Regions from separate parts of the Vibrio sp. QJM3NY_21 genome, predicted to be linked through region 3. Evidence: riboswitches for the same ligand, from Rfam matches in the RefSeq annotation. Region 3 holds a riboswitch; each other region holds the start of a gene.
The links. Region 3 has a riboswitch for thiamine pyrophosphate ahead of thiD (bifunctional hydroxymethylpyrimidine kinase/phosphomethylpyrimidine kinase). Riboswitches for the same ligand answer to the same signal wherever they lie in the genome.
Positions count from the first base shown of each region.

Region 1: linked by a shared signal. The riboswitch ahead of thiC (phosphomethylpyrimidine synthase ThiC) and the one ahead of thiD (bifunctional hydroxymethylpyrimidine kinase/phosphomethylpyrimidine kinase) in region 3 are both predicted to bind thiamine pyrophosphate.
Region 2: linked by a shared signal. The riboswitch ahead of thiB (thiamine ABC transporter substrate binding subunit) and the one ahead of thiD (bifunctional hydroxymethylpyrimidine kinase/phosphomethylpyrimidine kinase) in region 3 are both predicted to bind thiamine pyrophosphate.

Region 1 covers NZ_CM173513.1:3,454,889-3,459,579, forward strand. Annotated here, with positions in the region: gene thiC (phosphomethylpyrimidine synthase ThiC) at 1-1,148, opposite strand, end outside; TPP riboswitch at 1,279-1,377, opposite strand; gene crcB (fluoride efflux transporter CrcB) at 1,440-1,823, opposite strand; gene AC3CID_RS15495 (multicopper oxidase family protein) at 1,924-3,321, opposite strand; tRNA gene AC3CID_RS15500 (tRNA-Trp) at 3,672-3,748, opposite strand; tRNA gene AC3CID_RS15505 (tRNA-Asp) at 3,809-3,885, opposite strand; rRNA gene rrf (5S ribosomal RNA) at 3,953-4,068, opposite strand; rRNA gene AC3CID_RS15515 (23S ribosomal RNA) at 4,167-4,691, opposite strand, start outside.
Region 2 covers NZ_CM173513.1:3,124,391-3,129,081, reverse strand. Annotated here, with positions in the region: gene mpl (UDP-N-acetylmuramate:L-alanyl-gamma-D-glutamyl-meso-diaminopimelate ligase) at 1-1,126, shown strand, start outside; gene AC3CID_RS13910 (flavin prenyltransferase UbiX) at 1,164-1,787, shown strand; TPP riboswitch at 1,831-1,950, shown strand; gene thiB (thiamine ABC transporter substrate binding subunit) at 2,004-2,996, shown strand; gene thiP (thiamine/thiamine pyrophosphate ABC transporter permease ThiP) at 3,121-4,691, shown strand, end outside.
Region 3 covers NZ_CM173514.1:442,225-446,915, reverse strand. Annotated here, with positions in the region: partial or broken gene AC3CID_RS17840 (ABC transporter permease) at 1-585, opposite strand, end outside; gene AC3CID_RS17835 (ABC transporter ATP-binding protein) at 689-1,468, opposite strand; gene thiD (bifunctional hydroxymethylpyrimidine kinase/phosphomethylpyrimidine kinase) at 1,458-2,351, opposite strand; TPP riboswitch at 2,448-2,559, opposite strand; gene AC3CID_RS17825 (DMT family transporter) at 2,658-3,575, opposite strand; gene AC3CID_RS17820 (helix-turn-helix domain-containing protein) at 3,661-4,389, opposite strand; gene AC3CID_RS17815 (DUF4382 domain-containing protein) at 4,563-4,691, opposite strand, start outside.

The DNA of each region.
Region 1 (4,691 bases), on a different replicon from region 3:
TCGTACTTCGCACAGATCTCACAGATCTCTCGGAAGTGGGTATAAAGGAAACTTTCTTGGTGATGAGCAAGACACCATTTCGCGATAATAGAACCACCACGAGAAACAATACCGGTCACGCGTTTAGCCGTCATCGGAACGTAGCGAAGCAACAAACCAGCATGGATAGTGAAGTAGTCAACACCTTGCTCTGCTTGTTCAATCAAGGTATCGCGCATCACTTCCCAGTTAAGGTCTTCGGCTACGCCATTCACTTTTTCAAGCGCCTGATACATAGGAACCGTACCAATCGGCACTGGACTGTTACGTAGAATCCACTCGCGAGTCTCGTGGATATTACGGCCAGTTGAGAGATCCATTACGGTATCGCCCCCCCAACGAGTTGACCATACTAGCTTCTCAACTTCTTCTTCAATCGAAGAGCTTACTGAAGAGTTACCGATATTGGCGTTCACTTTCACTAAGAAGTTTCGGCCAATAATCATAGGTTCTGATTCTGGGTGGTTGATGTTTGAAGGGATAATAGCTCGACCTTCTGCAACCTCTTTACGCACGAACTCAGGAGTAATTTCTTTCGGCAGGTTTGCGCCAAAGTTATGGCCAGGGTGTTGATGGTTAAGCTGCTCATCAGCGAACTTCTGACGTCCCATGTTCTCACGTATGGCAATGTACTCCATCTCAGGCGTGATAATGCCCTGACGAGCATAATGCAATTGGGTAACACATTGGTTGTCTGTAGCACGGCGAATTCTAGGTAGGTTGCCGTAGCGAAGGTCGTCTAGGGTTTCATCTTCTAAACGTTCTTTGGTGTAAACAGAGCTTACATCGTCTAACAGTTCCGTATCACCACGCTCTTCAATCCATTGCTCTCGCAACTTAGGAAGACCGCTATACAGGTCTATTTCGTGTGTAGGGTCTGTATAAACACCGGAGGTATCGTAAACTTGAATAGGTACATTAGGTTCGAATACAGGCTCTTTTTTGCTGCCACCCACAAGGCTATCAGCGAGTGATATTTCTCGGACAGGGACTTGAATGTCCGCTCGAGATCCTTGGATGTAAGCTTTTTTTGAATTTGGATAAGGTTGTACGGATAAAGAATCAATGAAATTCTTCGCTTCCAGTCTTGCTTGTTTACGACTCGACATAGCATTTTTCCTTGGCTTTTAGCCATTATTTATAGGGATAAAAATGCTTGACGGATTTGATGCTACAAGAGGGATCACAACAAGAAAATACAGTTGTGATCTGGAGATAGATCTCTAGAAGGATTCTAGTTAGATATCTACTCTTGTTCCCTTCGCAGGTATTAGCCTGATCAGGTTCAACGGATCCCGAGTTAACGGTCTCAGCCATATGGCACTCCGACAAGTTCGATCGAGTATATAAAAACGGCTTGGATAAACCAAGCCGAGTTGTTAACAAATCGTAAGAAAGTTTTAAGACTTTATCAAAAGTTGGAAGCCGATCCATGCAGCTGAGATGCTGAGAACCACGTTGAGTAGCACATTGAGTCCCATCTTAAAGAAAGCACCCTGCTGCATAAGAAGCACGTTATCCATCGAAAATGTAGAAAATGTAGTCAATGCTCCAAGGAAACCAAGACCGATGATCTGCCTCCATGGTTCTGTCGCAACCATCTCATTCTCAAACGCTGCGATGAGCAAACCCATAATTAAAGAGCCAATTACGTTAACTGTCAGTGTACCGTAAGGGAAACCACGTCCTAGCATCACCACACATAACTCTGAAATCAAATAACGCGAACAAGCACCAAATGCGCCACCAATGGCAATAAAACCTAAAATAGATAACTGACCCATGAATCCTCCCAAACAATAGTCCCTATATTCTAGCTTTACCGTCGATAAAAGCGAGGGTAGAAACTAAGAATGCATGCGCAAATATTAAACGTTACAGGTGTCACTTAACTTCAATATATCCCATCAATCCTGTTTTCATGTGCTCAATTACATGACAGTGGTACATCCAGCGTCCTGGGTTGTCTGCAACAAATGCAGCTTTAGCTCGGCCATTTTTTCCAAGTAACACTGTATCGGTATGGAAAGGCTCTTCAATTTTTTTACCATCAAGTTCCAATACAGTAAATGTATGACCATGAATATGAATCGGGTGATGATATTGAGTGACGTTCTTAAGATCGAATATGTAAGTCTTACCCAACTCTAAAGTCGCCAACGGTTCAGGAATATTGTCTTTGCTCATTCCTTCCCATGCTCTTTTATTTGTTAGCCAAAACTTAGGCATCGATTTTCCATCTTTGGATACTGGAGAAACAGCCCCTTCCCATTCAAATAAAAAGTCGATCTCTTCAGCATTAGCAAGATCTAGGTTGGGCACTGGATTCAATGGTAGTAATGGCAACGAACGTCCTTGAGCAAATGCTGAATCTACGACTTCAAATTCACACAAAGAAAATGGGAAACGCCCCTTCATATGGAGAACGTTAACTCGCTCACCAGCTTTAGGAGCGATCAGTCCGATATCAACACGCATACCCGGACCAATTTTATGTTGAGTCAGTTTATAAGGCGTTTTTACAGGATTACCATCGATGGCTATAACCCATGCTTCAGCCCCTTCGACAGCAATAGGGTAAGTGATCGTATTATCGACATTAGCAATACGCAGTCTAGTCGCTGCATACTGCTTCAACTGATATACGGGTTCATGGACTCCATTAACACTACTCCACTCCCCAGGAGTGCCCATGCGAGCACTGAGTCGTGGGATCATTAAATCTTTCCATTGACCCTGCTTGTCGATGTGCCAATGCTTAAGCATCAATGCGTGTTCTTCATCGAACCGTACTGGATTGCTCTCTTCTACGATAATAAGACCAACTAAGCCCATACCAAGCTGCTTCACGCTATTCATGTGTGGGTGATACCAAAACGTACCGGCATCTGGCGGCGTAAACTCATAAATGAATGTTTCACCTGGCATGATTGGTGGCTGACTTAAGAAGGGAACCCCATCCATTTCGATAGGAATTCTTAAACCATGCCAATGAATAGTCGTCGGCTCTGATAGCTTATTCGTAAAGCGGATCGTGACCTTTTCACCCTGTCGACATCGAATCGTTGGCGCTGGAATCTGGCCATTAAAGCCTAGAATATTAGTCTCAAATCCCGTTACTAGTTCAGCGGTTGAAGGCTCTGCCGTTAGGTCGTAAACATACTTTTCTTGTTCATCAACCAACCGTTTAATTGAGCAAGCGGGCAGTACAGTGAGTGCTGATATAGCGAGAGATGATATAGCGAGAGATGATTGAATAAACTTACGACGGGAGATATCCATATTTGTTGCCTTTTAGTAATAACGACCAAAATGTAACAAAATATTGAGAATAATTCTCATAAAGAAGTGGGGATTGTGCTGTTGATTGTTTATAAAAGAGGCTGGGATAAGTAAGCACTTACACTTTTAAGGCTAGGTTTTATTAAAAGCAGGAATTGTCGACTAAAAATCGAACAAATATAAAGTGAAAAAACAGAACTTCTGCTGAGGCATTGATATGGCAGGGTGGAGGTTTCGACTCCCAACAAGCTCTATTTTGGTAAGTCGGAGAATCCGCTGCTTTGCTAATGGCGTATATATTAGATTCAGAAAGCAAAAAGGCTCTAGCATTTCTGCTAGAGCCTTAAATATGGCAGGGGTGGAGAGATTCGAACTCCCAACACGCGGATTTGGAATCCGCTGCTCTGCCAATTGGAGCTACACCCCTAAAACTTTTTACTACGTCAGATTCGAAAAAACCTCGCACTAGGCGAGGTTATCGAATAAGTGGCGGAGTGGACGGGACTCGAACCCGCGACCCCCGGCGTGACAGGCCGGTATTCTAACCAACTGAACTACCACTCCGCAGTGGTCAACTCACTAAGTGAGCGTCCATATCTCCAGGTCGGTCAACCTAAAGATTTAATTTAAAGCCTGGCGATGTCCTACTCTCACATGGGGAAACCCCACACTACCATCGGCGCTATTGTGTTTCACTTCTGAGTTCGGCATGGAATCAGGTGGGTCCACAATGCTATGGTCGCCAAGCAAATTTTAAAATTCGGAAAGCTAATCTAAAAATTATTTCTCTTCAAACTCATTCAAGGTCTGGTACTTCTGAGTCCACAAAACCCCTTGGGTGTTGTATGGTTAAGCCTCACGGGCAATTAGTACAGGTTAGCTCAATGCCTCGCAGCACTTACACACCCTGCCTATCAACGTCGTAGTCTACGACAACCCTTTAGGACACTTATAGTGCCAGGGAAAACTCATCTCAAGGCTCGCTTCCCGCTTAGATGCTTTCAGCGGTTATCGATTCCGAACTTAGCTACCGGGCAATGCCATTGGCATGACAACCCGAACACCAGAGGTTCGTCCACTCCGGTCCTCTCGTACTAGGAGCAGCCCCTTTCAATTTTCCAACGCCCACGGCAGATAGGGACCGAACTGTCTCACGACGTTCTAAACCCAGCTCGCGTACCACTTTAAATGGCGAACAGCCATACCCTTGGGACCGACTTCAGCCCCAGGATGTGATGAGCCGACATCGAGGTGCCAAACACCGCCGTCGATATGAACTCTTGGGCGGTATCAGCCTGTTATCCCCGGAGTACCTTTTATCCGTTGAGCGATGGCCCTTCCATTCAGAACCACCGGATCACTATGACCTG
Region 2 (4,691 bases), on a different replicon from region 3:
AGAGTATGTATTGGATAATAACCTTAGATACACATCAGGCCCGCAATGGTTGCAAGAATTTCTACTGCATGACCGTTGGGTTCTTGCGGTCTCGGGAACGCATGGCAAGACTACTACATCAAGCATGTTGGCTTGGATCTTGGAAGACTGTGGCTATGCACCGGGCTTCTTAGTTGGTGGTGTGTTGGGTAACTTTGGTATATCTGCTCGCCTTGGTGAAAGCATGTTCTTCGTGGTTGAAGCCGACGAATACGATAGTGCTTTTTTCGATAAACGATCTAAGTTCGTTCATTACCACCCAAGAACCTTGGTCATGAATAATCTTGAGTTCGATCATGCGGATATCTTTGATGATCTTGAAGCGATCAAGCGACAGTTTCATCATTTGGTTCGCACTGTGCCAAGTAATGGTCGTATTTTTTCACCGAAGCAAGATACGGCTATTGAAGATGTTCTTTCTCGTGGGTGTTGGAGTGAGACTGAATCGAGCGGCGAACTTGGCGATTGGGATGCCAAGAAACTGGTTAAAGATGGCTCCAAATTTGAGGTCTATTTCCAAGACGAATGTGTTGGAACCGTAGGCTGGGATTTGGTTGGCGATCATAACGTAAGTAATGCCTTGATGGCGATTGCGGCGGCAAGACATGTTGGTGTGACACCCGACTTAGGATGTGAATCACTGGCGGCGTTCATTAATACCAAGCGTCGCTTAGAGTTCAAAGGTGAGGTAGTAGGTGTTTCTGTTTATGACGATTTTGCTCATCATCCTACAGCGATTGAACTTACTCTGGGTGGCTTACGTAATAAGGTCGATACGAAAAAAATCATTGCCGTTTTAGAGCCTCGTTCTGCCACCATGAAGCGTGGTGTGCATAAAGAAACCTTGGCTGATTCTCTTAAACAGGCGGATTCTACCTACTTATTCCAACCAGATAACATTGATTGGTCTGTACAAGATGTTGCCGATGCGTGCCATCAACCCGCACATGTAAGTGATGACATGGATACATTCGTTGCTAGAATTGTCTCAGAGGCACAAGCGGGCGACCAAATCTTGGTAATGAGCAATGGTGGCTTTGGTGGTATTCACCAGAAACTGTTGGATGCGTTGGCACTCAAAGGCTAACTGATCCACGATCTTATATTTTGAAGTAATTGAGAACATGACAAAACACGATAAAGCTATAACCCTCGCTTTCACTGGCGCATCAGGTGCGCCTTATGGCCTGCGTTTACTTGAATGCCTTTTGGCGGCGGATTATCAGGTCTATTTACTGATATCGTCGGCTGCGCGAGTGGTGTTGGCGACCGAGCATGAACTTAAGTTACCTGCAGGACCCGATGCAGCGAAACAAGCTTTGGTTAAACACCTTGGGTGTGACCCCGAAAAGCTGGTGGTGTGTGGCAAAGATGATTGGTTCTCACCGGTTGCCTCTGGCTCTGCAGCGCCGAAGCAGATGGTCGTTTGTCCATGTTCAGCGGGAAGCTTGGCTTCAATTGCTCATGGCTTATCGGATAATCTGATTGAGCGTGCTGCAGATGTGGTCATGAAAGAACGAGGCCAACTGTTGTTGGTGGTTCGTGAGACGCCATTCTCGACGCTGCACTTAGAGAACATGCATAAGCTATCGACTATGGGCGTGACGATCATGCCTGCCGCTCCGGGTTTTTATCATCAACCTAAGTCGATTGAAGATCTGGTCGATTTTATGGTGGCGCGCATTTTGGACCATCTTGGCATCGAGCAAGGTTTAGTGCCACGTTGGGGTTACGATCAACGTAATTGATCCAAACTTGATAGCTTATTGTTAAAATTCGAATTACAATTCTGAACACTCATCGGGGAGCGAACCATTCAAATAATGAATGCGAGCTGAGATCAAGCAAGTGCTTGGGACCCGTAAACCTGAACCAGATAATGCTGGCGTAGGAATTGAGTTAGGAACAACTTCTACCGTTCTCCTCCCTCAAACCTGTGCCGCTCAGACCATGGAGAGCGTCCAGTGAAATTTACATTAACAACTCTTGCTGTTACTACAGCCATCTCTTTTTCTGCCTTTGCTGCAGACAATACCCTAACGGTTTATACCTATGACTCTTTTGCTGCGGATTGGGGCCCTCGTCCTGCCGTTGAAAAAGCATTTGAAGAAAAGTGTGGCTGCGATGTGAACTTTGTCGCGCTAGAAGATGGCGTATCTATTCTGAACCGCTTACGTCTTGAAGGTGGTAACAGCAAAGCTGATATCGTGTTAGGCCTAGATAACAATCTGATGGCTGAAGCGAAAGCGACGGGCTTATTGGCTGAGCACAATGTTGATACGTCTTCAGTGACACTTCCTAACGGCTGGGACGACAGCACCTTTGTTCCTTATGATTTTGGTTACTTTGCGTTTATCTATAACAAAGAGAAACTAGCAAACCCACCTAAGAGCTTGAAAGAACTGGTTGAGCAGCGTGACGACCTCAAGGTTATTTACCAAGACCCACGTACATCTACGCCGGGTCAAGGCATGATGCTATGGATGAAGTCAGTATACGGTGATGAAGCGACAGCAGCTTGGAAGAAACTTGCTCAGAAGACGGTTACGGTTACTAAAGGTTGGTCTGAAGCTTACTCTATGTTCTTAAAGGGGGAGTCGGACTTAGTCTTGTCTTACACAACATCTCCTGCTTACCACATCATTGCAGAAAGTGATTCTAAGTATGCAGCTGCAAGCTTTGAAGAAGGTCATTACACTCAAGTGGAAGTGGCTGCGAAAGTTAAAGGCAGCAAAAATGAAAAACTGGCCGATGAGTTTATGGCGTTTATCTTAAGTGATGAATTCCAATCGGCGATGCCAACTGGCAACTGGATGTACCCAGTGACGGGTATCGAGCTACCCAAAGGGTTCGAGCAGTTAACAGTACCGCAGAAAGCTCTGAGTTTTACGCCTGAAGAAATCGCTGCTAAGCGTAAGCCATGGATTCGTGAATGGCAGAGTGCACTTACTTTTTAAAGGATTAGCTTTCTAGCTTAACTTTCTAAAGATGAGTTTCCTAAAGCTCAGCTTTCTAACTTTCTGTATTTAAAGGTTCGTTCGATATTAACTGAGTGAACCGCTTACGGTAAAAAATCAATTTATGATAAAGAAAACACCTAAGGTCGGGATCTGGGTTGCGATACTCATTACCGCCTTTGTGGTTTCAGCAGTTGGGGCATTGCTTAGCAATGCCCCTTCTCTTGATATCAGCCAAGTATGGTCCGATCCTTACTATTGGCACGTAACGAAATTCAGTTTTTATCAAGCGACACTCTCAACTGTGCTGAGTGTTGGCTTTGCTATACCTATTGCTCATGCTTTGTGTCGCAGGCAATTTTTTGGGCGAGCTCTGTTGTTAAGGCTGTTCGCATCGACCTTGGTTTTGCCTGTGTTAGTCGGTGTGTTTGGCTTGCTTGCAATTTATGGCAACAGTGGTTGGTTAGCTAAATTTCTGGCGAACTTCGATATTGAATTACCATTCTCGATTTATGGGTTGAATGGCATTTTGCTCGCACATGTCTTCTTTAATCTTCCCTATGCCAGTCGTTTACTTTTACAAGCTTTAGATACCGTGCCTGCCGAGCAACATAAGCTGTGTGCTCATTTGGGTATGAGTCATTGGAATAAATTCAAATGGGTCGAATGGCCGCGATTGAGACAACAACTGCCTCATGTATGTGGCTTAGTCTTCATGTTGTGCTTTACTAGCTTTGCTACCGTGATGGCGCTAGGTGGAGGTCCGAAATCGACCACTATCGAGTTGGCAATCTATCAAGCGATTAAGTTCGATTTTGACCTACAGGCTGGTGCGTTACTCGCGATATGGCAAATGCTGCTGTGTGGAGTGCTCGCGGTGAGTATTCAGCGCCTGTCGAAACCTATTTCAGTGACGGCCAGTCAGTTGTCGGAAGAGAAATATTTGGTTAAGGACTGCTGGTGGTCAAAAGCTTGGGATAGCTTTTGGATCATAGTAGTCTCAATGCTGGTATTGCCGCCATTAGCCATGGTTATCGTCAGTGGTATTAACTCACAAGCACTGACTGTGCTCAGCAGCGAACCGTTTTGGGCTGCGCTAATGACCTCAGTTAAAGTTGCGTCCTTAGCAAGTGTTATTGCCGTCGGTATTGGTATTGCGATACTGCTGACCAGTCGTGCATGGCGTTTGCAGAACAAGAACTTTAGAGCCGATAAAATCGAGCTGATTGGTACCATTATCTTAGTGACACCAGGGTTAGTGATCAGTACGGGACTCTTCTTATTACTGCGTTCATTTACCGATGTATTTAGCTTAGCTTTCTTTATTGTGATTGCAGTAAATAGCTTAATGGCACTGCCTTATGTGATCAAAACCTTAGCCCAACCTATGTTGCATTTATCTCAACAGTATCAATACGTGTGTGCAAGCTTGGGAATGACAGGTTTCACACGTTTTAGGCTGGTGGAGTGGCGCGCACTACGTAAACCAATGGCGCAAGCCTTTTCTATTAGCTTTATGCTGGCGATGGGGGACTTGAGTGCCATTGCCTTGTTTGGTAGCCAAGATTTTAGAACGCTGCCTTTGTATCTATTCCAATTGTTAGGCAGCTATCAAATGGAAGCTGCGGCGGTGGTTTCGGTGAGTTTGCTGCTGCTAAGTGTAGGCAGTTTTAGCTTAATAGAATTTTTATTTAC
Region 3 (4,691 bases):
TTCACTCGAACCCACCCACTCCCCGACTACTGCGCCTATTGGGGCAATCACCACCGCCACACGAATACCAGACGCCAGTGTTGGCAATGCAGCAGGCAATTGGATATAACGCAACAATTGCCATTTCGATGCACCCATCGTTTTAGCAAGATCGAGATAACCTGTCGGTGTATTCCGTAGGCCGTCGTAACAACAAGTGGTTACAGGGAAGAAGATAATGATCGCCGCCATAACGACTTTTGATGCAATGCCATAGCCAAGCCATAGCATTAACATTGGCGCAATCGCAAAAACGGGGATCGCTTGGCTGGCAATTAAGATAGGCAATAGCCAACGTTTCAACGGATCAAACATCAGCATCTGCAGGGCGAAAAATAGCCCCATCGACAAACCGAGTAGCAGCCCAAGTAAGATCTCTTGCGCCGTCACCCAAGTGTGTTTGAGTAACACATCATAACGTTCGATTAGCTTAATAAAGACTTCTGCAGGCGCTGGTAGAATGAAGCTCGGCATCTCGAAGATAACGACCACCAGTTGCCATAAACCGAGAATCACAGCACTGCTGATCAGCAAACGCATTACGGGATTCATCTGGCGAGAGCGCTTAGTCGTGATCTGTGTGTTAGTTGAACTTTCTTCCATTGAGTTTTCTATCTTGGAGCTATCAGTAGCTTCGCTTCGCGTTAGATCATTCATAATCACGCTCCAACTGATCTAAGATCGCTTGTTGTAACTCAGCACATTCACCATCTAACACTCTTGGTGTCGCTGTATTTGGCACAGACAGTGACTGTGCGCTTGCAGGTGTGCCTTGCAACACATACAAATTGTCCGCCAAACGCACCGCTTCTTGTGGATCATGGGTGATCAACACGACAGTTTTATCTCTTAACAGTCCACACGCTAAGCTTTGTAGCTTATGCCTTGTTACCGCATCCAGAGCTGAGAAAGGCTCGTCCATCAACACCACTGGTTTGTCTTGCATTAAGGTGCGAGCCAAAGCAACACGCTGACGCATGCCACCAGACAATTGATCCGGCATCGCATTCGCGTAATCGGCCAAACCAACCGCAGCTAACAACTCTAGTGCTTGATTGGTTTGAGCTTGTTTATTGGATGCTTGGCTTTGATGCTTGTCTGGGGAATTTTGAAAGCGATGACTTAGGCAAACATTGTCGATAACCGACAACCATGGCAGTAACAAATCTTGCTGCGCCATGTAAGCGATGCGATCCGTTAAAGGCAATTCATCAGAGGTTGCCAATGTGCCCTGCCACTCCACCTTATCGTCCAGTAAGCCTGCCAGATAACGCAATACCGTGGTTTTTCCGCAGCCACTTCGACCGAGCAATACCGTCCACTTACCTGCGTTTAAGCTAAGCGACAACCCAGATAAGGTCGCGTGCTCACTGTCGTTATAACGTAAGGAGGCACTGCGGAGTTGAACACCAACCGTATTAACGGACATTACCGTGTCCAGCGAAGAAGTGGTTTACCGGGCCATGGCCTTGGCCAACTTGCAACTCATCAGCATGAGCAATCGCGTGAGAAATGTATTGTTTGCCAAGGTCGACAGCTTGCGTAAGCGTGTTGCCTTGAGCCAAGAAAGAAGCGATAGCAGAAGAGAGCGTACAACCCGTGCCGTGGGTATTTTTAGTAGGAAAGCGCTTCGCGCTAATCAGAGCAGATGTGGTTGGCAGAATCAGTAAGTCGTTACTGTTCTCATCCTTCTCTAAATGTCCGCCTTTTAGCAGGACAGCTTTAGCACCTAGTGCGCGTAAGTCTTCAATCATGCCCTGCATTTCGGCTTCGCTTTCAGGGACAGCTTTACCTGTCAGTGCAGCGCCTTCTGGCAAGTTAGGAGTAATGATGTCTGCCAGCGGAATCAGCTCTTGTTTTAGCGTGGTAATTGCCGAGTTTTCTAACAGCAGATCACCACTTGTCGCGACCATCACAGGGTCAATCACTAAGTGCTTAGGTTGATACTGCTTAATTTTGTCTGCAACGACTTTGATGATTTGCGCATCTGCCAACATGCCGACTTTTACTGCCACGATATTGAGATCAGTAAACACTGCATCTAACTGACTAGCGACATGGTCGAGTGGAATAGGGAAAATGGCTGACACGCCTTGAGTGTTCTGAGATGTGATAGCGGTAATCACAGAACAAGCAAAACTACCGGTAGCAGACATGGCTTTAATATCAGCTTGGATACCTGCACCGCCGCCACTGTCAGAACCCGCGATGGTTAAAACAATCGGAGTATTCGTGCGAATCGTGCCTCCTGCAGAGTGCTGCAGTGTTGAGGCTTTTGGCGTTAAATCTTTTGAAATAGAACTGTGTGTCATTGTCGCTCCTACTATCTTACAAGACGTAGGAGAACGAACACTGATCGAAGGAGAAGTCGCATTAGGCTCATGAAAGTTTTCATGGGTGCAGACGTAGATCGAGTGCTTATAGTTCCCTACGCCAGTGTTAACTGAATCAGGTTCAACGGGTCTCGATTAACGATCTCAGCAAACACCAAATAAGGTATATGCCCCCCGACTATTGATAGCGATAGTAACAGCACTCTCACAACTGAGGTACTGATTTTATTCAATTATAAGAATTACGCATGAATAAATTTCAATTAGGCTCAACAAAACAAATACTTATAACGTTCCTTTAGATGGCTTCGACTGTATCAACAAGCACAGCACAATCAGAAACATACCTAACCAACCTATAAAAGGAATCAGCTCACCGACAACGCAGACGGCAAGCACCGCTGCGACTACTGGTTCAAACAGAGTCAGCAGATTGGCACTGCTCGCAGTCACGTGGCGTAAACCAAAACTGAACGCGATATAGCCCAAGCATTGTGGGATTATCGTCAGATAACTGATGACTAATACGTTAATCTGCGAGGAAAACAGGTTCTCACCAGTAAACCAGAGCGTTGGCAGCAACAGCATCGCACCAAGGCCAAAAATACTGCCCATCGCCGCTTGCGACTTAATCCCTTTATCGATCAGTGCTTTTGTCGCCCAAGAATAAATGGCGTAACACAACCCAGCGAGCAAACCCAAAGCAATACCTAACAGCTTTAGATCATCACCGGATTCATTCGTCGATGAAGATTCTGAAAACACCAACAACCCAATACCCACGACACCAATCGCAAAGCTAGTGAGCCAACGTTTGTTGATATTATTCTTCTTGCTAATCAGACACTCTAACAGTGCTGAAAAGAAAGGTGCGGTTGCAATCGAAACCACTGTACCAATCGCCACACCTGATAATTTCATTGAAGAATAGAAAGCTAAAGGATAGATCGCCAAAGCCAAAGCGCTCACTGTCAACAGCTTCTTGTTCTGCATAAGTTTGTCGAAAGCGAATAGGATTTTTCGATACGCCAAGCCTGCTTGCATTAGGCCACCAACGCCCATAGAGAAAGCACCAATCGCTAATGGGCTTAGATCAGGCGCAAAACTTGCGGCGGTGCCTGTCGTACCCCATAAAATAGAAGCAAACAAGATGGCTAAAGTGCCCGTTTGGAATTCGTTAACGCGATTGATGGCAAGATTCATTTCTATTACCCAATTTTCAGTTCTGAAATAGATAATAGTGAAGATTGATAAAAGTTAGTTTGCCGAAAGGACGCTATTGTTGTTTCTAAAGACTGTCTTTCATTGAGCCTAGAAACGCCCTTGGAGACATTCCAAAGTGCTGAGAGAAGCGGCGACTGAAAGCAGAAACATCACTATATCCCACATTTTCAGCGATCAATTGAACAGGTAAATCTGTGTGGGTTAACAAGGCTTGAGCTTTCTCCATACGATATCGAGTGATGTATTTAAGCGCACTGATACCCAGGCATTCTTTGAAGCATTTTTTGAATTGAGTAGGACTCAAACAGGCCGTTTCTGCAAGTTGTGATATGGATAACGGTTGCGTGTAGTTATCCGAGATCAGCCTTTGTACCGCACGGATTCTTGGGTCGATGCTCTTGCTCACTTGTTGTTGCTCTAACAGCAGTGAAAACACATCCAAGATTGATGACTCAATGCCACTATCGACCTGATATTCCAACTGCTTCTCTACAAACAGCAGGAAGCTCATTAAAGGGGGCGTTATCGTGAAAACCGCGAGCTCATGCTCTAACAAGTGCTGCGGCAACTCCGCCATATCCGCGACAATAAACCGCGCGGCTTCATCCGCCTTAAAGGCATGCGCTGTGGTTACTGGAATCACCACGCATTCGCCCACGGCAACTTTGCCGACATACCCCACCATCTCGATATTGATACTGCCTTGGATCGGCAACACCAATTGGTGATGGTCATCATGAGCATGAGTATTAAATTGCTTGGTATAAGATCGAATGCTTAAGCTAGATTTCATAATCAACGCCGGAGTACATTTCGCTAGGTTAGAGTAAGAGATACAACGTTACATTATCACTTCCCTAGAGTCACACTCAATGCGCATCAAATTCATGCTAACTAGGTGACGTGATCAAAAACGGCCCCCAAATGAGAGGCCGTTTTGATTAAAAAGCGTCATTCACATATAGGTTAGAATGACACTTGGATGTCTTGACCAACAGTTACTTGCACGCCATTTTGAGCTTCGTATATTGCGAACCCAGCAGCTAATGGCGCTGCATTGTCTTCATCACTGTCGAACTGCGCAGTACAGGTATA